DNA from 3 places in the Bacillus siamensis genome. Region 1 is predicted to be linked to each of the others. Evidence: riboswitches for the same ligand, from Rfam matches in the RefSeq annotation. Region 1 holds a riboswitch; each other region holds the start of a gene.
What was found. Region 1 has a riboswitch for thiamine pyrophosphate ahead of tenA (thiaminase II). Riboswitches for the same ligand answer to the same signal wherever they lie in the genome.
Positions count from the first base shown of each region.

Region 2: linked by a shared signal. The riboswitch ahead of ABDB98_RS07895 (acetylornithine deacetylase) and the one ahead of tenA (thiaminase II) in region 1 are both predicted to bind thiamine pyrophosphate.
Region 3: linked by a shared signal. The riboswitch ahead of ABDB98_RS06865 (ECF transporter S component) and the one ahead of tenA (thiaminase II) in region 1 are both predicted to bind thiamine pyrophosphate.

Region 1 is NZ_CP155579.1:1,104,331-1,112,745, reverse strand. It holds gene thiO (glycine oxidase ThiO) at 1-608, opposite strand, end outside; gene tenI (thiazole tautomerase TenI) at 601-1,209, opposite strand; gene tenA (thiaminase II) at 1,187-1,894, opposite strand; TPP riboswitch at 1,980-2,088, opposite strand; gene ABDB98_RS05745 (monovalent cation:proton antiporter family protein) at 2,141-3,985, opposite strand; gene prpE (bis(5'-nucleosyl)-tetraphosphatase PrpE) at 4,212-4,961, shown strand; gene ABDB98_RS05735 (RluA family pseudouridine synthase) at 4,994-5,887, opposite strand; gene ABDB98_RS05730 (NAD kinase) at 5,902-6,702, opposite strand; gene ABDB98_RS05725 (GTP pyrophosphokinase) at 6,719-7,354, opposite strand; gene ABDB98_RS05720 (hypothetical protein) at 7,382-7,747, opposite strand; gene ABDB98_RS05715 (CYTH domain-containing protein) at 7,872-8,415, shown strand, end outside.
Region 2 is NZ_CP155579.1:1,535,081-1,543,495, reverse strand. It holds gene sepF (cell division protein SepF) at 1-402, opposite strand, end outside; gene ABDB98_RS07910 (YggS family pyridoxal phosphate-dependent enzyme) at 399-1,091, opposite strand; gene pgeF (peptidoglycan editing factor PgeF) at 1,098-1,934, opposite strand; gene ABDB98_RS07900 (YlmC/YmxH family sporulation protein) at 2,087-2,338, opposite strand; gene ABDB98_RS07895 (acetylornithine deacetylase) at 2,399-3,679, opposite strand; TPP riboswitch at 3,753-3,861, opposite strand; gene ABDB98_RS07890 (ABC transporter ATP-binding protein) at 3,866-4,663, opposite strand; gene sigG (RNA polymerase sporulation sigma factor SigG) at 4,791-5,573, opposite strand; gene sigE (RNA polymerase sporulation sigma factor SigE) at 5,714-6,433, opposite strand; gene spoIIGA (sigma-E processing peptidase SpoIIGA) at 6,491-7,420, opposite strand; gene ABDB98_RS07870 (S8 family serine peptidase) at 7,636-8,415, opposite strand, start outside.
Region 3 is NZ_CP155579.1:1,287,003-1,293,332, reverse strand. It holds gene ABDB98_RS06870 (glycosyl hydrolase family 18 protein) at 1-938, opposite strand, end outside; TPP riboswitch at 1,087-1,200, shown strand; gene ABDB98_RS06865 (ECF transporter S component) at 1,381-1,980, shown strand; gene ABDB98_RS06860 (ABC transporter ATP-binding protein) at 1,967-3,604, shown strand; gene ABDB98_RS06855 (energy-coupling factor transporter transmembrane component T family protein) at 3,579-4,340, shown strand; gene ABDB98_RS06850 (STAS domain-containing protein) at 4,385-5,218, opposite strand; gene ABDB98_RS06845 (S8 family peptidase) at 5,438-6,330, shown strand, end outside.

The sequences.
Region 1 (8,415 bases):
CCGCTTGCAACTGCGACTTTGTCAGCATAAACATCCCCGCCGGACGTTGTGATGCAGTATTCCCCGTTCATCCGTTTTACGGAAGTGACTTGTGTATGCTCATATATGTCAGCGCCATAACGCCGCGCCCCTTTTGCATACGCTTTGCAAACATAGTAAGGTTCGACATGGACATCGTCTTTTATAAAACATGCGCCGAGAATGTCCTTTGAAGCGTAAGACTCTTTTTCAAGAACCTCTTCCGCTGAGAGCCAAGTGACGGAAGGTAAATCATCCATCTTCCGTAAACGGGTCATGTCTTCTTCTGTATACGCCAATTTAAGCATTCCGCCGTTATGGCGCCTGATGTTAATGCCGCTGGCTTCCTCAAGCTCTTGCCCCGCCGCTTCATACAGTCTTTGGCTGTGCATAGCAAAATCAAAAAACGCATCACGGTTTTCACATTCCGCATGAGCGCCAAGCATTCCCGCCGCAGCGCTTGTCGTTTTTCGGCCGATTGCTCCGTCTTCAAACAAGACAACGTTCTGCTGCATCTTCGCCAACTCATAAGAAATGGCGCATCCGATAATTCCGCCCCCGATAACCGCCGTATCATAGTGCTTATTCATCATCAGCCCCCCTCACCGCGCGTGCATACCGTTTTGCCGCCTCCTCAGGGTTTTCAGCTGAGAAAATGCCCGACATAACGGCAATTCCGTCCGGTTTCGCCTGCTTTGTGAGCCCGATCGTCTGCAGTGTCATTCCGCCGATTGCAATGACGGGGATGGAAAGCGTACGTGTGATATCTGAAAGCAGGCCGATGCCTCTTGCCTCAAGTCCTTGTTTACATTCCGTTTCAAACACATGGCCGAACACCACGTAATCCGCATCTTCTTTTTCAGCTTGGACGGCTTCTTGCAGTGAATGAACCGAACGTCCGATATGGAGATGGGGAAATCTGCTCCGCACCTGCTTTACGGAAAAGCTGCTGGACGGAAGCTGAACACGTTGTATATTGGCAAAAAGCGCGATATCTGCCCGATCATTGATGATCAATTTGTCCTTATCCGCACCGCCTTTTTTCAACAGTGACAAAAGCTGCATGATCTCTCCCGCTGTTTTGCCCCGCTCACGGATATGGATAAAGCTCACTTCGCGCTGAATCGATAGAATATCCTCGGCCAGCTCGGCAACGGGTTTGCGATTATCAGTTACGGCGTGCAGCTCCAAAGGACTCCACCTCTTTTCCGCCCTTCTCCGACCAGCCTTCTTTTTGATAAGCCATTCCCCAAAATTGATATTCATAATAGCTTGAAATCACAAAATTCTCTTTCATTTTCGCGCGGATTTCCTCTGTGCTGTTTTCAGCAATCTCGTCAAAACGGCTGATCTGTTCTTCGACCTGCTGTCTGAACCAGTCTCCGCCGTATGTACCGATCCATTTTTCGTAAATCGGATGTTCCGGTTTGCATTCCTTTAAGCGTTCGCCAACTTCATAATAAAGCCAATAGCAGGGCAGAAGCGCGGCTAAAATTTCTCCAAAACGGCCGCTCAACACCGATCTGTACATATGAGACGTATAAGAATAGGCTGTCGGTGCCGGCTTAAATGCCGCACGCTCTTCTTCTGTAATCCCTAAAAGCTCCGTAAATTCGCGGTGCAGCGCCATTTCCGCTTCATATGTGCCCTGAGCGTGGCCCGCCATCCTTCCCGTCGTAAACAAGTCTTCGGCATATGCGGCTGCAAACGCCTGAACTTTTGCAAAATGCGTCAAGTAGTAGGAATCTTGCAGCACATAATAACTGAAACGATCTAACGGCAGGCTTCCGTCACCGATCCCTGTTACAAACGGATGAACAAAGCTTCCGTCCCACCATTCGGCTGCCGCCAGTCTGCATTCTTCAGAAAATGTCATAAAGTTTTCCCCCCTGATAAAATAAAAAAACCACTTTCCCGCATCGGAAAAGTGGTTTGGAATTTATCTGGATAAAAGGAACCCAAAAAATACCGCTCCACTTCCCTACGCAGGTCTGAACCTGTTCAAGTTATGAGGGTCTAAAAGTCTCACTTTTATCTCAGCCCTTATGAAGGACACCCCTAGTGGTCATACGATTATAATTTACTTGTTATGCCTTCTATCTTATCACGAAATGCAATTTGGTCAAGCTTCAAGGATTTTTCTCAGCTCCGACACGTAGTTGCGCGAGCCCGTAACGATGAGACGGTCTCCTGTTTTCAGCCTCGTGTCCCCGTGCGGAACGATGCTGTCCACACCTCTGAAAATCCGGACGAAAATCACATCACCCATCAGCGGAAATTCGCGCAGAATAATGCCGTTATACGCCGTGTTTTCCAGATTGATCTGATAAAGCGAAGACTCTTCATTCGTCAGAAGGTTCATCACGCCCGGCGCCTCAATTAATGCGCGCAAGAGCGTCTTTGTAGACAGAAGGATAGAAAAAATACTGATGCCCTCTTCCTTCAGTTTTGTTTCATGTTCAACCGAGCCGACGCTTGCGATGATACGCTCAGTCCCTTTCTCTTTCGCCATTAAGGCGATTTCAGCGTTCACATCTTCATTTCCCGTCGCCACGACAAGAATATCCGTTTTAAAAATACCGTGCGACTCAAGCGTGCCGGGCTCGTAATCAGAAATCGTTTCAACAGAAAAAACGGATTCCGCAAGCTTTTCCCCGGCATTTTCCTGATACACATGGACGACCCGCACATCATATTCCTCATCAGGCAGCTCCAGCGTCACCGGAAGCGTCATTTGGTTGGCGCCGATAAATGTAATGCGCTTTTTTTCCTGCGGCGCACTTTGCCGCTTGAATAATTTTTTAAAGCCGATCGGTGAGATGATGCTGGCGATAACCGCAACCAAAGTCAGCGCGCCGGACATATTGGCGCTGATAATGTGAAGCCTTTCTCCGATCGTAGCCGCCGCGATAACAAGTGACAGCGTAGAAGTCAACAAAAACCCCGAAGCAAACACGGTTCTTTTGTCATACCATTTCTTTAAATAAAACACCGGGAACATTTTGCTGATAAACAGCGCCAGCAGAAGCAGCGGAATCATCGTCAATGTTTTCGGATCTTGGAAAAGCGTCCATATGTCCAGCTTCACCCCGACCATGACGAAAAAGATCGGAATTAAAAACCCGTAGCCGAATGAATCCAGCTGCTCCACCATTTCTTTATTCGGCGACAGAAGCGATACTAAAACGCCTGCTAAAAATGCACCGAGAATATTTTCCGCCCCGAGAGATTCCGATAAAGCGACAAGCACGATAATCAGTGTAAAAATGGCTCGCGTGCCGATCTGGACGGTGCCTTTAGACATCGACTGCACAAATGAGCGGTGTTTAAAGATCCTGCCGAAGAAATACAGCACCACCCCCGCGGCAAAGAGAATCAAAAGAAGCCACATATTTCCGCTGTCTTCCCCGTAAAGAGAAGAGAAGAAAGCGAGCAGAATCATCGTAGCCAAGTCCGCAATAACGGCGACAAGCAGAATAATCTGGCCGATATTGGAATTCATGATCCGTTCTTCCTTTAAAGTCGGAACGACCACACCGAGTGATATTGTCGAAATAATAAGCGTCATTAAAAACGCGTTTTGAATAAAACCGGCTAATACAAAGGCATAGGACAGCAGCAATGATAAAATAAAGATGCCGAAAAATATGATCAGTGCGGCAGAAAACGTATTGGGTGCTTCCTTGCCGTTCGGAAGGAATTGTTTTTTCTTCCCTTTCTCAAATGACGAAAAGTCAATTTCCAATCCGCTTAAAAACATTAAAAAGATAAAGCCGAGAACAGACAGCGTCTCCAGCCACGTGTCTCCCTGAACGACGAGATTCAGGCCGCTTTTTCCGATAATAAGCCCCATGATGATTTCCGCGACGACGACCGGAATGCTGAGCTTAAACCGATGTAAAAGGAGCGGCGTCAAAAAAGCGACGATCAGAACGACGACTAAAGAAGCGACTGATGTGTGTTCCATTTGTAAATACCTCCTTAAAACAAGGGTTATAAAAGCCCGCTTAAAGCGGGCAATACCTTACTTTTTTTAAAAACATAACGCATATTCTAACAAGGCTGGCGGCGAAAAAAAAGTAATAAGGCATTATTTCTTCAAATTCTTTTTTTAATTTGTACCAAAACAGCGTAATTAGGTAAAGGAATTAGTCCCATAATAAATAAAAAACCGGAAAAGGGAGGCTGACAGAATGGCTTATGACATCATCAGCGATATACACGGATGTTATGACGAAATGATCGCGTTAATGCAAAAGCTCGGATATGAAGTGAAAGACGGAATGCCCGTCCATTCTGAAGACAGAACGCTTGTCTTTGCGGGGGATTTAACAGACAGAGGCCCCAAATCCGTAGATGTGATGCGTTTCGTGGCAAAAGCATATGAAAAAGGCATCGTCCGTTATGTCCCGGGAAATCATTGCAACAAACTGTATCGTTACTTAAAAGGAAACCCCGTAAAAGTGATGCACGGACTGGAAACGACGGCAGCCGAACTGAAAGAGCTGTCTCCCGCCGACAGAACGGAAGTCTCCAGACAATTTATCCGATTATATGAGTCAGCGCCGCTTTATGACATTTTACATAATGGCGATCTCGTTGTCGCCCACGCCGGCATAAAAGCTGACGATATCGGTAAATACTCGCGTAAGGTAAAAGAATTTGTGTTGTACGGCGATATCACGGGTGAAACGTATCCCGACGGCAGACCCGTCAGAAGAGACTGGGCCGCCGCCTATGAAGGGAAGGCATGGATTGTTTACGGCCATACCCCTGTAAAACGCCCCCGGATCGTCAACCGTACAATCAACATTGATACAGGATGCGTCTTCGGGAATCAGCTGACAGGCTTTCGCTTTCCGGAGCATGAAACCGTCTCTGTGGAAAGCTCAATGCCCTATGATGCTTCACGCTTTCGCGAGGATCAAGGCAGTCAGACATGAAAAAAGCCCGAAACCGGTAAACGGTTCGGGCTTTACATATGTTCGATCAATGTTTTCATATCGTCAGGAACGGGAGCAAGAAAAACGAGCGTTTCTCCTGTTATGGGGTGTACGAATGAAAGCCGCTCACTGTGAAGCGCCTGCCGTGCAATTCCCTCGTTTTTTCCGCCGTACAGCGTATCACCGACTAACGGATGGCCGAGGTAATTCATGTGCACCCGGATTTGATGCGTCCGCCCCGTCTCAAGCCGCAACTGCGCAAGCGTAAACACACGTCCGGTTTTTTCTGTTTGAAAATGCGTTACCGCTTTTTGTCCCTCCGGCGTTACCATCCGCTCAATAATGCTGCCGGGTTTTCTGCCGATTGGCGCGTCCACCGTTCCTTCTTTCTGCTGCATGACTCCGTGTACGACAGCGAGATACCGCCTGCTGACAAGCCCCTTCTTCTGCGCTGCCGACAAAAGAGAATGAGCAAGCCGATGCTTGGCGATCAGCATCGCTCCCGACGTATCCCTGTCAAGACGGGTGACGAGATGAACCGTGGACTGTACGCCGCTTTTTAAGTAATGGCTGATCACTCCGTTAGCGATGCTTTCCGACGGGTGTTCCCGTGATGGAATTGAGGAAACAAACGGCTGTTTATTGACCACCAGCACATGGTCATCTTCATAAAGAATGTCAAGCGGAACCGGCTCAGGCAAAAGCGTTTCACTCACATGCTCCTTTGGAAATTCAATCCTAAGCACATCCCCTGCCGCTAATACGGCGCGGACGGTTACATGCTCTCCATTGACAAGAAGATCTCCCCCGCCGAATTTGATGTCAGCGAGAAGCCGTTTCGAAATGCCGAGCTGCGCCGTATATTCTTTTACCGTCATGCCGGCTTCCCGGGCTGAAATATTCTTTTGGATAAAAAAGTTGTTCAATCCGTTTCCTCTTTCTATTCGCCTTTTCCGATAAAGGAGTCCTGCACTCTTTTCCAAAACGGAAAAGGGCGGAATCTTGCAAATCTGACTTTTTCATTTGCCACCCGGCATAGAATAGATTTGACATCCTTATGCAGCAAGGTCAAATGATCAATTGTGACTTGGAAGTCGACGTCGTTTCTCGGTTTGATGACACAGTTATGATGATCGGGAAGCAAAAGCGGCGAACCGACAGTCCTGAACACTCTGTTGTTGATGGATGCCATTTCCGCGAGCTGAATCGCTCTGATGGAAGGATGGATGATCGCGCCGCCTAACGCTTTATTATAAGCCGTGCTTCCGGAAGGCGTTGACAGACATAAACCGTCTCCCCTGAACGTTTCAAACAGCTGGCCTTTAATTTCAACGTCAGCAACGAGACTGCCTTCTATGCTTTTGATCGTACATTCATTCAAAGCCAGATACCGTTCTTCACGCTCTTCATCATGATAAGTGACAACCACTTCAAGAAGGGGATATTCCACGGTATGATACGGCGTTTTGGCGATGGCAAGAACAAGCTTTTCTATCTCCTGCGGAACCCAATCGGCATAAAAACCCAAATGCCCCGTGTGAACCCCGACAAAAGCCGTTTTATCCAGACGGTCGCTGTATCTGTGGAATGCGTAGAGAAGCGTTCCGTCACCGCCGACGGAAATAACAATTTCCGGCTCTTTTTCATCCAAGGTCATATCAAAATCAAGTAAATACGCCTGTATTTTGCTTTTCAGTGTATCTGAAACTTCGTCTCCTTTTGAAGAAACGGCAAATTTCATGCCATTCCCCTCCTTTCTACTGGTGGCCTCCCGCTTTTTTCTTTCGTGAAAACGCGGCTTGGGCTTCCTGAATCTCTCCGCGGATTTCAGACATTTCTTCATCGAGACGGGATGCGGCTTCCGAGGCCCGCTGCAGCCTCAGCTTTACTTTTTCGGGAATGTTCCCGCTGTATTTGTAATTCAGTGAATGCTCAATGGTTGCCCAAAAGTTCATGGCAAGCGTCCGAATCTGTATCTCCACAAGAACATGCTTTTCTCCGGACGCAGTTTGTAAAGGATATAAAACGACAAGGTGGTAAGACCGGTATCCGCTCTCTTTATGCTCTGCTATGTAATCCCTCTTGTCGACAACGGTAAAATCTTTTCTGGCAAACAGCATATTTTTGACGATCTGGATATCATCGACAAATTGGCACATAATACGCAGTCCTGCGATATCCTGCATCGTTTCAATCTGATGAAGCGGTATGCTTTTCCGTCTCGCTTTTTCAAGTATGCTTACCACCGGCTTCACGCGGCCTGTCACAAACTCAATCGGTGAGTGGTCATCTTCATACTCATAAAGGGTTCTGACGCCTTTCAGCTTCACCTTTAATTCCTCAACAGCCTGGCGGTATGGCGCTAGAAATTGCTCCCATTGTTTGTCATCCATCGTACATCCCCCAATTCCGAACCTGTTCTAAAGAAATACGCTTTTCACTTTTTCTTCCATATCCCCGTAGTTTGCATTATCTTTAATATTTTCAATAAGATAATCGAGTTCTTCATGCAGCCCTGAAAGTTCAACCGTTTTGCCGCCGGCCTCCAGCACCGCCGGTTTTCTTTTGTCAAAAGCCTCTTTCAGATCCGGCCATACATGTTCTTTTATAATGACATATTCAAAAGAGTCAGCTGTTTCAAGTATGTATACAAAAGCAAAGTGATCGGAATCAACAAGCATTTGACCTGAGGCTTTGCGTTCCGCTCCGCTTAAGTCCTCTCCGCACTTCAGGCGGAGCACGTCTTCTGTTAATGATGCATTTTGAATTTCAATTCTCTTTTGCATAATGTTCTCCTTTTTTAACAAAGTACAGCATTTATTTTATCATATCAAGGTCGATATTGATAAACGTAACCTCTAAAGAGATAATGGGAATTATACAATTTTTCGTCCTGAAAGGAAGACTGTCATGACCCAAGAAATAGAAATTGAATTCAAAAATCTGCTGACAAAATCAGAATTTCAGAAGCTAAGTGAAGCACTCGGCATGAAAAAAGATGATTTTAAGCAGCAAATCAATCATTACTTCGATACAAAAGATTTTTCTCTGAAACAAAAAAAATCAGCCCTCCGCATCCGTGAAAAAAACGGCGCGTTCGTCCTGACTTTAAAAGAGCCTGCCGCGGTCGGTCTGCTGGAAACGCACCAAGAGCTTGCAAAACAGCCTGACCTTGACAGCTTCAAGATCCCCGAAGGCCCCGTAAAACGGCAGCTGGACGGTCTCGGCATCCATTCAGAAGCCATTTGTTACTTCGGAACGCTGTCGACTGAACGCTCGGAAAAAGAATCAGAAAAAGGCTTAATCATTTTAGATCACAGCCGATATTTAGAGAAAGAAGACTTTGAATTGGAATTCGAGGCTGCTGACTGGGACGAAGGAAAACGGGCGTTTGAACAACTGCTCAAACAATTCGGCATCCCTCAGCGGGTCACTAAAAATAAAATCCAGCGTT
Region 2 (8,415 bases), 430 kb from region 1:
GACATTATCAGGCGTGCACAGAAAAATATCCGAACCGATTCTTTGAATGTCGCCGCCGATGGCATAGACGGTTCCGCTTAAAAAGTCGACGATTCTTTTCGCCTGATCATGCTGGATGCGCTGAAGATTGACGACAACCGCCCGCCTGTTCTTTAAATGATCGGCGATTTCCTGCGCTTCCGCATATACACGCGGTTCACTCAACACCACTTTAGAGGATTTCTGAACACTTTGCAAGCTTACTACGTTCTGTTTGCCCGCAGGCTTCTGAGCGTAGGCACTCTGTTTATCTTTTTGCTGTTCATGCTCTTCCGGACGATCCTGCTCCGTTTCAATGTATTCGTATTCGTACTCCTCCTCATCCATTGAGAAAAAGTTTTTCAGTTTATTTTTCATGCTCATTTGTTTACACCCCCCGTTTCATTTCCGACTAATGAAGAGCCGATTCTGATAAAAGTAGCGCCCTCTTCAACAGCGATTTCATAATCATTTGACATGCCCATTGACAGTTCCCGGCACGGTGCGTTTGTCTGGTTCAGCTTTTGCACCTGGTCCCTCAGATCACGCAATTGCCGGAAACAGGCTCTGATTGTTTCTGTATCGTCTGTCAGGGGAGCCATCGTCATCAGGCCCTCTACAGAAATGTTTCTAAACTCAGAAAGCTCTCTGATAAAGGGGATGACCTCCTCTGTTTTCAAACCGTGCTTAGACGGCTCAAGCGAAGTATTCACCTGCACAAAACAGCGAACCGCATGCTGCGCCCGTTTTTCAATTTCTTTAGCCAATGACAGTCTGTCTAAGGAATGTATATAAGATACACGGTCAACGACGGCCTTCACTTTTCTGGACTGAAGACTGCCGATAAAGTGCCACACGGGGCTGCCTTTGATGACATCCTGCTTACGGATAAGCTCGGCATCCCGGTTTTCTCCCAGACTTGTAATACCGGCATCCACGGCCTCTTGAGCCCTTTCGGCTGATACGTATTTTGTAACCGCGATGACGGTTACATCTTCGGGGCTTCGGCCCGATCTTTTACATGCTTCGTTTATTCTTTCGTTTATATGTCGTAATTGATCAGCAACACGCAAGATAACTTATGCCTCCTTCATTCCGATAAAGGACATCATGCGTCCCGTTTTTCCTTTGTCGCGGCGATGTGAAAAGAATAGTTCACGCTCTTGTTCGGTGCATAAACCGCTGACTGAAATGTTTTCTTCCGGAATGCCGCAATGTATCAGAAGAAGGCGGTTGACCTCTTTTAAATCAAGCTGGTACCGGCCTTTTTCCGTTTCGCGTATGGCGGATTCTGCGGAAAACGGCAGCGCCCGGACTTCATTGATGACGCGGTCGTCGACGGTATAGCTGTCCGCGCTGATGGACGGACCGATGACGGCCTGAATATCTGTTAAGCGGGAGCCTTCTTCGTTTACCCAGCGTTCCGTCATGATGCGCCCGATTTGTCTGACCGTCCCCTTCCATCCGGCATGGGCAGCGCCGATCATGGATTTCACCGGGTCATAAAAATACAAAGGCACACAGTCTGCAAAACACAGGCCCAAAAAAAGATCTGTATCTTTCGTATAGAGCCCGTCAGTCCCGCGGAATGCGGAGGAATAGTCTCTCGCCCCTTTTCCTTTATCTCCCGCTGTCACGCATCGGACGCGGTTTTCATGTGTCTGATCGGCGAATACCCAGGAATCCAGATCAGTACCGCATAAGGACGCTATGATTTCACGGTTTTTCACAACATCATGAGCTTCGTCCCGGACGTGCAATCCGGTATTTAATGACTCATACGGAGGATTGCTGACACCGCCGTTTTTCGTTGTGAATCCGGCGATGACCTTTGTGTTATGCTGATTCACACGGTTCCAGTCTTCTATCATGAGTGCCGAGGGGGTGGTAAAACTAAACGGGTGATATGTATTCATGAAGATCCAACCTTTCGACAAACATTAAAAAGCGAATTTCCCACTCATTTTAACACAATTTTAAGCATACGTTTAGCGGCTGATTGAAAAATGAGATAAATAAATGTGCCGGAAACATTGAGATTTCCGGCTTTTTACAAGTAAAGGGAGGATTATGCTCCCCCCTTTGGTTCGTTTACACGCACTAAGATGACATCTTCCCCAATTTTAACTATATTTCGCCAAGGAATGATCATTTCCTCTTCTTTTCCGAAAAAACCGAGAACTTTTCCGCTGCCGCCTAAAATAATCGCCTGAATTTTTCCCGTTGTCACATTAATATCAATATCACCGATGCTTCCGAGTTTTTTTCCGTTCGACACGTTTACTACATCTTTTATTTGAAATTCAGATATGCTGATCATTTGTATCACGCCCTTTGCCCGTTCTTTTTCCTATTATATGAGCGGCCGGGCTGAACCTTGTCACATCGGGCAATCTTTTTTGCGGCTGCACCAGGTGTGGATAAATCTCAGCATGATTTTCGTATAGTCCATCAGCTCATCGACGGACACTTCTTCGTTTACGGAATGGGCGTTTTTTAAATCGCCGGGTCCGTATATGACGCTCGGAATCCCGGCATGATAAAGCCATCCTCCGTCTGTTACGGTTTGGGAAACATCGATGACGGGCTCCTGTTGTTTGACGGCTGAGTGCGATTCCGCCAGAACAGAAACGGCCGGATGGTCCGGGTCGATTTCCAGCGCAGGGAACACCTCTCCTCTGTCTTCAATCATGGAAGACCCGCCCCATTTGAACACCGGCCTGTTTTCCCTGAGCCACAGATCACCGTCAGAGACACGATTGATATAGTCTTCGATTTCTGCCGCAGCTTGTTCGTGCGTTTCGTTCGGGTAAAAGTGGACGGTAATCCATAATCGGCATTCATCGGCGACAAACGCTGCGTGCCTTCCCCCTTCAATAAGGGCGGGGTTGATCGTATTGGTGCCTGGTGAAAAGCCGGGATAGCTTTTCGTTACCGCCCAGTGGCGTTCCAGCTCTCCCAAGGCAGTGATGATTTTCGCCATTTTTTCGATTGCACTCGCTCCGAATGTGCCTCCGCCCGCATGAATCATATTGCGCCTCATGCCGTCATGAAATGTTTGTTTGCTTTTCAATTCTATCCAGCCGGTGATGACTCCGCCCTGCCCTTGAATATGCAGGCTGCTCGTATCCGCGACAACCGCAAAATCCGCGTGATAGCCGCGTTTGCAGCATTCCAGCGTCCCCGCCTCGCCGACTTCTTCTCCGATCACAGACTGTACAATGAGGTCGCCCGGAAGCTCAATGCCGGCATCATGGATCAGCTTCAGAGAAAAAAGAACACACGCCAATCCGCCTTTCATATCAGCGGCGCCTCTTCCGATCAGCATGCCGGCTTTAACGAGCGGCTGAAACGGGTCAGAGTCCCAGTCTTCATCCCTGACTTCGGCTACGTCAATGTGTCCGTTTAAAATCAGGCTTTGATGCCCGCTTGAATCTGTCCCTTTTAAAACACCGACTACGTTCGGATCTTCCGGATACACATCCCACATATCGACCGAGCAGCCCATTTCTTTTAAAAATCCGGCCACCCACTTCTGAGCATCTGCTGTATTTCTTGCAGGCGGAGCCGGTGTCGGAAAGGCGATCAACCTTTCAGCAATATGTATTAAATCGCCCCGCCGTTTATCCGCCTGCTGCAGCAGCATGTCAAGCTGATTCATTGAACATCTCTCCTTTTGCTGTATTAAAAAAACCCGTTTCATCCAATGAAACGGGTAAAAACGGATTTCCCTCCGCTTTTTTTCACCGCTTCCCTCCGCCGGCATGATCCGGATCAGGTCCGTTAAGGGTTGAGACTAACATCTCTCTCAGCTGCATGTCAGCAGCACCCCCAGGGTGAATTGATTTTATTTGACGGATGATGCCGCTTTTGCACACGTTAAAAATGGACGGCCGTTGTTCCATAAGACATTGACAGGCATATCGAAAAACGCTGTAAGCCGCTCGTCAGAAAGCATGTCCTTGATTTTCCCGGCAGCGAACACCTCGCCTTGTTTTAAAAGCAGCGCCTGATCAAATACCGGCAGAATTTCTTCAGCATGATGAGTGACATAAAGGATGGACGGCGCATTTTCTTTTTCAGCGATCGACGTTATCGTATCCAGCAGCTGCTCTCTTGCCATAAAATCGAGACCCGTCACGGGCTCATCCAAAATCAGCAGTTCCGGATCAGCCATAAGCGCCCGCGCAATCAGCGCTCTTTGCCTTTCCCCCTGAGATAACGTTTCATACCGTCTGTCCGCGAAACTGATGGCGCCTAAATCCTTCAGAAGACCGATCGCTTTTTCCCTCACTTGTTCACTCGGCGTTTCGTAAAGCCCGATTGAAGCGTACGCGCCGCTGAGGGCGATTTCAAAAGCAGAATCCGCGGCATATAATTTGTGCTGAAGACCCGCTGAAACAAGACCGATTTTTTTTCTGAGCCTGTCACCGAGCTCTGTTTTGCCGAATTGATGGCCGAGCACCTGCATCTCTCCTGAAGTGGGAAAGTAATAAGAACATAACATATTCAGCAAAGCTGTTTTTCCGGCTCCGTTCAGCCCGAACAGCACCCAATTTTCGTTTTTCTCAACGCGCCAGTTGATATCTTTCAAAATCCATTGGCCGTTTCTTTTTAATGACACATTGTCCAGCTGTAAAATCATTGCAGTTCCCCCGTTTATTTGTTTCAATTTTCTTAAAACTTTTACACATTAGAATACATCACTTTTTCGCAAACGTAAACCGGCGCACGAAAAAAGCCTTTAAAACAATGTTTAAAGGCTTTCTCCGTTATTGATGGATATTCTTATTCATTTGTTTAATGGCTGCCTTTTCAAGCCTTGAGACCTGAGCTTGGGATATGCCGATTTCTTCTGCGACTTCCATTTGGGTTTTTCCCTGGAAAAAGCGTTTTCGCAAAATCATTTTTTCCCGTTCGTTCAGTCTTCTCATGCCTTCTTTCAGAGCGAGCTCCTCAATCCATTGTGTATCCTTATTGCGCTCATCGCTGATCTGGTCCATCACGTAAATCGGATCGCCGCCGTCATTATAAATCGGCTCAAACAGTGATACCGGATCTTGGATGGCGTCAAGGGCAAACACAATTTCTTCATGGGGCACTTCAAGAACTTTGGCGATTTCCTCTGCTGTCGGCTCCCTGCTTGTCTCACTGATTAACCGCTCCCTTACTTGAAGCGCTTTATATGCGATATCGCGAAGCGACCTCGAGACGCGGATCGGATTGTTATCCCGCAAATATCTGCGGATTTCTCCGATAATCATCGGTACAGCGTATGTTGAAAACTTAACATTATGGCTTAGGTCAAAATTATCAATGGATTTCATTAGTCCGATGCAGCCGACCTGAAATAAGTCATCAACATACTCTCCTCTGTTGTTAAACCTCTGAATGACGCTTAAGACAAGGCGCAGATTGCCGTTTACAAGCTTTTCCCTCGCTGAATCATCGCCCTCATCCTGCAATTGCTTAAACAGCTTTCTCATCTCTTCATTCTTGAGTACCGGTAATTTGGAGGTATCCACCCCGCAAATTTCGACTTTATTTCTTGACACGTTTTTCCCTCCCACTAGGAGCTGCTGTACAACGTTAAGTATCTCCTCGGGTGGGAAAAATATGCACCGTCATTTTACAGAAATAAACATCCGGCACCGGCAATCCTTGCAGCAGTAAGGACTGTCAGATGGAAAAAATTTTACACCATTTTGTTAAACTCTTTTCTCAGTCTTTTAATAATCCGCTTTTCGAGCCGGGAGATATAAGATTGTGAAATCCCCATCATGTCGGCTACATCTTTTTGTGTTTTTTCTTCTTCACCGACAAGCCCGAATCGCAGTTCCATGATCTGCTTTTCTCTATCATTTAATTGCTCAAGCGCTTTTTTCAAAAGTTTTTTATCCACATTGGCTTCAATGTCTTTTGTAATAATATCATCATCTGTGCCGAGCACATCCGAAAGCAGCAGTTCGTTTCCGTCCCAATCAATGTTCAGCGGTTCATCAAAGGACACCTCTGAACGGATTTTATTGTTTCGGCGCAAGTACATTAAAATTTCGTTTTCAATACATCGTGACGCGTAGGTTGCGAGTTTGATTTTCTTTTCCGGATTAAACGTGTTTACCGCTTTGATTAAACCGATTGTGCCGATGCTGATTAAGTCCTCGATATTGATGCCGGTGTTTTCGAATTTGCGGGCAATGTAAACGACAAGGCGTAAGTTTCTCTCAATCAGGATGGCCCGCGCCGCCTGATCCCCGCTCGGCAGCTTTAATAAGAGCACCTGCTCCTCTTCTTTAGACAAAGGCGGCGGCAGCGCTTCGCTCCCTCCTATGTAATATACTTCATCACTTTTCAGTCCGAGTTTCATCAGCCATTTATACCATAAATAAGTCAGACGCAGCTTAAGTTTTTTCATCTTCCTCCCCCTTCTAAATACAATGCGTTTTGAGTATGATGAATAACAGACTTTTCGTCAGGATACATGCTTCACAGCCTTCCCGGTCAGCATCTTCGGGTGAACGATTCCGTCAAATTCACCATCCGCTGATAATGGTTTCGCGCTGATGCCGATCAGGCATTTTTCACATGCGATCATCTCGTCTTTCGTTATAATCGTGACGTAATCCGGCTTTAAACAGAGTAAAAATTGATTGTCCTGACCGACGCCCCTGTATGGAATCAGCCTCAGCTTATCCGCATGACGGAACGAATCATCAAGCTGCTCTATCACTTCAAGCGGACTGGCAGATTTGATGATGTCCGTTTCCTTTTCACTGAGAATCGGAGCGAATTTGTCAATGTGAAGGATCATGACCGGCGTTTTTGTCAGCGGATCATAAAGCTGATTCCCGGAATCCACCAGGCCTTTTGCGCGGATTGTCTGCCCGCTGAATTCTGCCTGAACCATGACAAGTTCATCGTACTGAATGGACTTCGTCTCGATGTCTTCGATTCTCTTTTTCGAAAAAAACCATACGGCCGGAAATCCGATGACAACAAATATCCAGCTGATCGGGTCGCCGAAGCCGGTCTGGCTCGTGACCATAGCGCCGTGTTCTACAATTGATTCTGTCTGCAGCAGGGAATGTACGCCGATCATTCCCCCGCCGACGAGAAAGGTCGCGAAATAAAAGGCGAACAAATTTTGAAAAAAGTACCGAAATCGTTTAAAGCCAAAAGCCGTAAGCACGATGACAACTGAAAATGCCATTTTTCCCGCCGGATGCTCCACAAAGGGAGAAACAGGCGTAAACATCAGAAGCACAATGGCTGATCCGATGAAACCGCCGGCGGCCACTCTTCTTTTTTTCACCTGGCGTTTTAAAATAAAGGCGGTTAATAAAAGCAAAAGAGAATCAAAACAAAAGTTCAACAGCCAAATGACATCCAGATAGATTTTCACATCTGACCCCTTTCCTCTTTTGTCTTACATATCTGTTTCTCTCTCTTGTTTTATAAGTATAAAGCAAGCTCTGTGGGAAAGTCTGTCAATTAATGTTGAGGGGAAAGTACAATTTTTAAGGGATAACCGTTTTATTTGTCGAGGGTCGAAGAGATTGATTTCCTATTGACCGTCTCAGCAAAAAAAGCGCTGCCGTGTCCCGGCAGCGCTCTGTTTTACTCATTGATATAAAGTTTTCCTTTTGCTGTCTGTCTCGTTTCATTTCCATAGTCATCTCTTGCAATAACGTCAATTTTTGCTCCGCTTGCTTTGATGGAAGAAGTCGCCGTCCAGTAACCCTCATATCGTCCCGAAGAAATTTCTCTCAGCGGAAGCTCCGTCGCGTTTTGGTTCCCTGCCCGGGCGTTTGCCAGAGGCATACGGATCACGAAAGAGGCGTCTAATTTCTTCCCGCTTGAAAAAGCGATTTTCACTGATTCTCCGGCTTTTAATTCTTTATCCGCTCCGGGAACCAATCCGGAGATGACGGGAGCGTTATAATTGACATCAATCACCGTCTTTTTTGTTGTTTTGTTACCCGCTTCGTCTGAGGCCGTGACTTTGATTTCGTTGCTGCCGTTTTCCAAAAGGATTCTTGCTTGATAAGAGCCGTCACTCACCTCGGTCTTTTTGCCGTTCACCTTCACCCATTTTAAATGGGCGTCGTAAGCTTTTCCTTTTACAGTCACCGCTTCTTTATTTGTTTTATCTCCGTTTGCCGGACTGTCAATCGTCACATCCGGCTTATCCTGATCGAGTATGACCGTGACAGGGCGTGACTCATCGGTTGATCCCTTGTCCGTCACAGATGCCGCCGTCAGCCGATTGGCATCTTTACGCAGTGTGACATCAGCCTGGAAATGGCCGTCTGCATCCGCTTTCGTTTCAGCGGCGGTTTTACCGTTATTGGTCAGGCGGACTGCAGTTCTTGGTGAAGCCGTTCCTTTCACCGTGAT
Region 3 (6,330 bases), 180 kb from region 1:
ACACCGAGAATCACCTTTCTTCTCGGCACCCTGCTGATGGCAAAATTGATGGTTTCTCTGACCTCCGTCAAAGGCGCTACGGGTCCCGGCTCACTGCCGGCGTGGTGCCAGTCGTACGCCATGATGAACATATAATCGACGACGGCTCCGATTCCGCCGTAATCATATCCCCTCAGCCACGGCACCGCTTCATTTGTTTTCGCCGGAACCGATATCGTTAGCGCGAGCTGATGCTCTGAGAGCCGGGTTTTTAACTGCCGGAGAAATCCTGTAAACAGGTCCCGGTCGGCTTCCCTGATCCGTTCAAAATCAATATTTACACCGCCGTATCCCTTTCTTACGGTCAGGTAGACGATATTATTGACGAGGTTCGTTCTCGCCGTCGGGTTCTGCAGGACTTGATGGGCTAATTCCGGGCTGAACCCTCCTTCTGTCAGATTCGTGATAACCGCAAGCGGCCGCACTCTGTTTTGCCATGTGGTTTCTATCGCGGTCCTGTCGTTTAAATCATTCATGATATCTCCGTTTGGGCCAAAATGATATTCAAACAAAGAAATCGCCGATGAATAGGGTGCAAAATCATTAATGAGCTCTCTGTCCGCTTCAGGTGTCCGAATGACGTAAAATTGCAGGGTTCCCGCCAAATAGTTGGAGATATCCGGAATTCTCACTTTCAGACCCGGCCGCAGCCGGTTCGGCGGAATATCCGGGTTTGCCTGCATCAGCTGCATCTGCGGCACATAAGTCTTACTTGCGATAACGGCATACGTATCATTCGGCTGAACCGTATATTCATTAAGAGGGATCAAAAGCGCCTGCCCCGGAACGATATTCGTTTCCTCAAGCCCGTTGACGCTTCTGATGCTGTCAACAGGGTATCCGTACTTTCTGCTGATGGAAAATAACGAGTCACCAGACTGCACTGTATGAACAAACATAGATGTCCTCCGTTTCCTTTTGATCAAAAGGGCTCTTCTTATCTTTATGAATGATCTTCCGGTCCGATTCCAAACTCTGTTTAGAGAAAGGCTGTTTACAAATCAGATATGATCAACTATGATGATGTCATTATAAAAAACTGTATAGGAAACGCACTAGGGGTGCTGTTATCGGCTGAGATAAAACATGCGGCAGGCGTGTTTTGATCCCTTATAACCCGATCTGGATAATACCAGCGTGGGGAAGTGCAGATTGACCGGAGCGCAGGGTTTTTTCCATGCGTTTTCGTTCTGCTGCTGCATATTCCCTCGGATATGCAGTTTTTTATTTTTCATTAAAAAACGGGGAGGACACTGCAATATGAAACTTACGATCAATCGTCTTTCGTAAAATCAACTCTTTCATACATACGACTATCCGATAAGAAAGCAGGAGATCACAATGAAAAATTGGAAAATGAGAGAAATTGTCGTCATGTCCGTCATCAGTGTTGTATTCGCTGTCGTTTATTTATTATCAACTCATGCAAGCAATATAGCGGCAGGGTTTTTCGGCCGGATGAGCTACGAACCGATTTACGGTATTTGGTTTATCGTCTCGGTGATTGCCGCCTACATTATTCAAAAACCGGGAGCGGCGCTTGTTTCTGAAATCATCGCCGCGTTTGTGGAGTGTTTACTCGGAAATCCGTCAGGGCCGATGGTGATTCTGATCGGCATCGCGCAGGGAATCGGTGCGGAAGCGGTCTTTTTTGCGACACGCTGGCGGGTGTATACCCTGCCCGTGCTCCTTTTATCCGGTATGGGGTCTTCTGTTGCGAGCTTCATTTATGACTTGTTCATTTCCGGATACTCTGTTTTGAATCCGGGTTTATTAGCCGTCATGCTTCTCATCCGCCTGGTCTCAGGTGCGCTTCTTGCCGGCCTTCTCGGCAAAGCAATCAGTGATGCGCTGGCTTACACAGGGGTGCTGAACGGCATGGCGCTCGGAAAAGAATTCAAGAAGAAAAAGAAACAGGTGAACCAAGATGCAGGCATCTGAACCCCTTCTATCGGCCCGCCGTCTTACCTTTTCTTATGAGCAGGATGAGAAGCCGGTTTTTCAAGACGTGTCATTTCAGCTCCGCAAAGGAGAACGGGTTTTATTGCTCGGGCCGAGCGGATGCGGTAAAAGCTCGCTCGCACTTTGTTTAAACGGTCTGTACCCGGAAGCCTGCGATGCAGTTCAAACGGGAACCGTTTCCTTATACGGAACACATCTTTCGGACCTGTCAGAACCCGCCGCCCGATCCATCGGCGTCGTGTTTCAAGATCCGGATCAGCAGTTTTGCATGCTGACGGTTGAAGATGAAATAGCCTTCGGTCTGGAAAATTTGCAATATACAAAAGAAGAGATGGACTCAATTATTGAGGACGTTTTGGAAAAATTAGAAATCACTCATCTGAAAACACGGACGATCGCCTCGCTGTCAGGCGGTTCAAAACAAAAGGTCGCGCTCGCCTGTATCATTGCGATGGAACCGGAACTCATTATTTTAGACGAACCGACGGCACAGCTTGATCCATATTCCGTGCGGGAATTGGTGCGGCTGATCAAAGAACTGCAGGCCAAAAAAGGCTTCGGACTTCTCGTTATCGAGCATCAGCTAGATCATTGGGCGCCGTGGATAGACAGGACGATTGTCCTTGACGGAACGGGTCAGAAGGTGATGGACGGAGAGACCGACGCGATCTTTGAAACAAAACTTGAAGAGCTGACGCAGCTCGGCATTCCGATTCCGCGGGTGATCTCATTGCAGAAGCACGTCAGCATCCCTTTTACATTGTGCAAAGAAAGACTGTTTCAGGAACCTGTACCGCCCTTTCCCGGCCCCCGGCCCGCCGCGCTTTCGGCAGAGGACGCGCTGAGTGTTCACGGGCTGTCATTCAGAAGAGGAACGGACACCATTTTTCAGGACGTGAGCTTTTCCGTAAAAAAAGGGTCAATCACCGCGATTGCCGGCCCTAACGGAACCGGAAAATCCACGCTCCTGTCCGCCGCGGCCAAGCTCATCCGCCCTGTGAGCGGAGACATCAAAATAGACGGCAGACCGGTAGATTCCTATTCGGAAAAAGAGCTTCGGCGGCTGATAGGGTATGTTTTCCAAAATCCTGAACACCAGTTTGTCACAGATTCTGTCATTCAAGAGCTGCTGTTCGGCTTTGAAAACGGTAAAGCCGCAAAGGAGAAAGCTCTTCAGCTCTTAACCCGGTTCGGCCTGAGACGCTATGCCTCACAGCATCCGTTCTCTTTAAGCCAAGGACAAAAGCGCAGGCTCAGCGTCGCCACGATGCTTATGCATCAGGTGAAAGTTTTGCTGCTTGATGAACCGACTTTCGGGCAGGACGCAAAAACGGCGCGTGAGTGCATGCTGATGCTTCAGGAGATCCAAAAGGAAGGAACGGCTGTTTTAATGGTGACACATGATATGGAGCTCGTCTCAGATTATGCCGATACGATCCTTGTGCTCTGCGGCACGAAGCTTGTGTACCGCGGAACGCCCGACTCATTGTTTTCCGATCATATCGGAATCGCGGAGCGGGCGCATTTAGCTTTGCCGCTGCGGTATGAATGGATGAAACACGACAGGAGGCGGAGAAATGAACCTGCGGCTGGAGGCTGTTAACCCGTCAATTAAGGCGGCGGCTGTTTTGTTATGCGTCATTATGCTGTCGTTTATTTATAACCCGTACACGCCTGCTTTGTTTTATATTATCATTGCCGGAGGCGTCCTCTTGGCGGGACGTGTGCCGCTTAAAAAATGGCTGCTGTTTACGGTTCCGTTTGTCATTCTTGCCTTCGGATCTTTATGGACAGCCGCCGTATTCGGAAACGTCCCGACAACCGAAAGCAATCTGTTGTTTAAGCTCGGACCGATTGCCGTCAACAGTGATAATGCGGCGCTCGGGATTTCTATCGCGTTTCGTATTTTATGTTTTTCCGCTTTGTCGATGATGTTTCTTTTCACAACCGATCCGATTCTGTTTATGCTCAGTCTGATTCAGCAATGTAAGCTCCCGCCGAAGCTTGCTTACGGCGTGATTGCCGGGTTCCGGTTTCTACCTCTTCTGAAAGATGAAATCCTGATTATCAGACAGGCGCACAGAATCAGAGGCGCGGCATCTGATTCCGGGCTGAAAGGAAAGCTCTTTGCCTTCAGGCGCTTTACCATCCCGCTTTTGGCAGGCGCCATCAGAAAGGCGGAACGCACAGCGATCGCAATGGAATCTAAAGGTTTTACAGGGAGCCGAAACCGCACGTTTTACAGAACGGTTACTGTGCGCCGCGCCGACTGGTTCTTTTTCATGCTCGTGCTCCTTTTATTCGGCGCAAGCTGTCTCATTTCACTGTTGTTTGTATAAAAACAGGCCGCCGGAGTGATTCGGCAGCCTGTTTTGTATGTATGTTACTGATGATAATTGAGAGCCTGGGCGAGGTTGGATTTAATCGTAATATCCGAGAAATTAATGCCGAGCTGTACAGCGGTTTGGGCAATTTCCGGCCTGATCCCGGATAAAGTGGACGAAACGCCGATCAGGTTCAGCGCTTCAATTAATTTAAAAATCTGGTGCGCCACCATTGTATCGACAACCACTACGCCCGACAAGTCGATTAACAGATGCTCAATCAGCCGGTTTGCACATGTACTCAGCGTATTTTCAAGAATGTATTTGGCGCGTTCCGTGTCAATATTGCCGACAAGCGGCAGAAGACCCGTCCGTTTGCTCAGCGTAATAACCGGCGAGCTTAATTCTAAAATCATTTCTCTTTGCGCATTCAGCTGCATTTTCGAATTATATTCGGCGTGATCGACAAATGTGTAAATCGTAAAATCAAATACTTGAACGATTAAATTCTCCCATCTCTTCCTTTCTCCCTCGGCAAACGAAGATTCATGTTTATCGGCAAACGCATCATAATAACTGATGTACAATCTCCGGTTTCTCATGAATTCACGAACCACATACTGGACCGGGGTATCCAGATGCTTCTGGTCTTTCGCAAGCTCAATCACCCATCGCTCAAACTCTTCTAAAAATTCTTTTTCCGGTATGATATACATTTTATTAATATGCCGGTAAAATTCTTTATCTTGCTCCATCAGCTCTTCTATGATGACGGGATTTGTCAAAGAGTAAATCGAATTCGGATCCGAATCTTCCATCGTTTCAATCCATTCTTTCGCAATTTGATCCACCCGTTCGGAAAAATAGTCGTACAATGCTTCATTTATCTTCATACCTCTTCTCCTTTCCCATTTCCAATTATAGCGTCAGCTGATGCCGAATCAAAATAAAAGCCGTTGAACCATCCAATTATTTGAAATTATTTAGTGCAATAGATTGCGCCTTTTTTATGAAAATGCTTCAAATGACTCTTTCTGAACGGCATAATCTGCCATAAAATAGTAGCAACACCCTTGAATCCACTCGCAAGCATAAAAAAGGAGGGCTTTTTTATGAATGGTGAAATGCGGTTGATTCCTTATGTCACGGATGAGCAGATCATGGATGTGAACGAGCTTCCTGAGGGTATTAAAGTGATTAAGGCGCCAGAATTGTGGGCAAAAGGGTTTAAAGGAAAGGATATTAAAATCGCGGTGCTTGATACAGGCTGCGACATTAATCATCCTGATTTGAAAGACCGGGTTATCGGCGGAAAAAACTTCACCGATGATGACGAAGGCAAAGAAGACGCGATTTCCGATTACAACGGCCACGGGACACATGTTTCCGGAACGATTGCGGCCAATGATTCAAACGGCGGAATTTCAGGTGTTGCGCCGGAAGCGAGCCTTTTAATCGTTAAAGTTCTAGGCGGTCAAAACGGCAGCGGCAAATACGAATGGATCATCAACGGCATCAACTACGCCGTTGAACAAAAGGCGGACATTATTTCCATGTCACTCGGCGGGCCGAACGATGTGCCTGAACTGAAAGAAGCCGTCACAAATGCGGTAAAAAGCGGTGTACTGGTCGTTTGCGCAGCAGGAAATGAAGGTGACGGAGACGAGCGGACAGAAGAACTGTCGTATCCGGCCGCTTACAACGAAGTGATCGCCGTCGGATCAGTCTCAATCGCCCGTAAATCGTCAGAATTTTCAAACGCAAATAAAGAAATCGACCTCGTGGCGCCCGGAGAAAACATTCTCTCCACCCTTCCCAACCATAAATACGGGAAGCTGACGGGCACTTCAATGGCCGCCCCGCACGTGAGCGGAGCGCTGGCCTTAATAAAAGGGCTTGAACAGGACTCGTTTCAGCGGACGCTTTCTGAAGCCGAAATTTATGCCCAGCTTGTGCGGCGGACTCTTCCTTTGGGCATCGCCAAAACATTGGCCGGGAACGGATT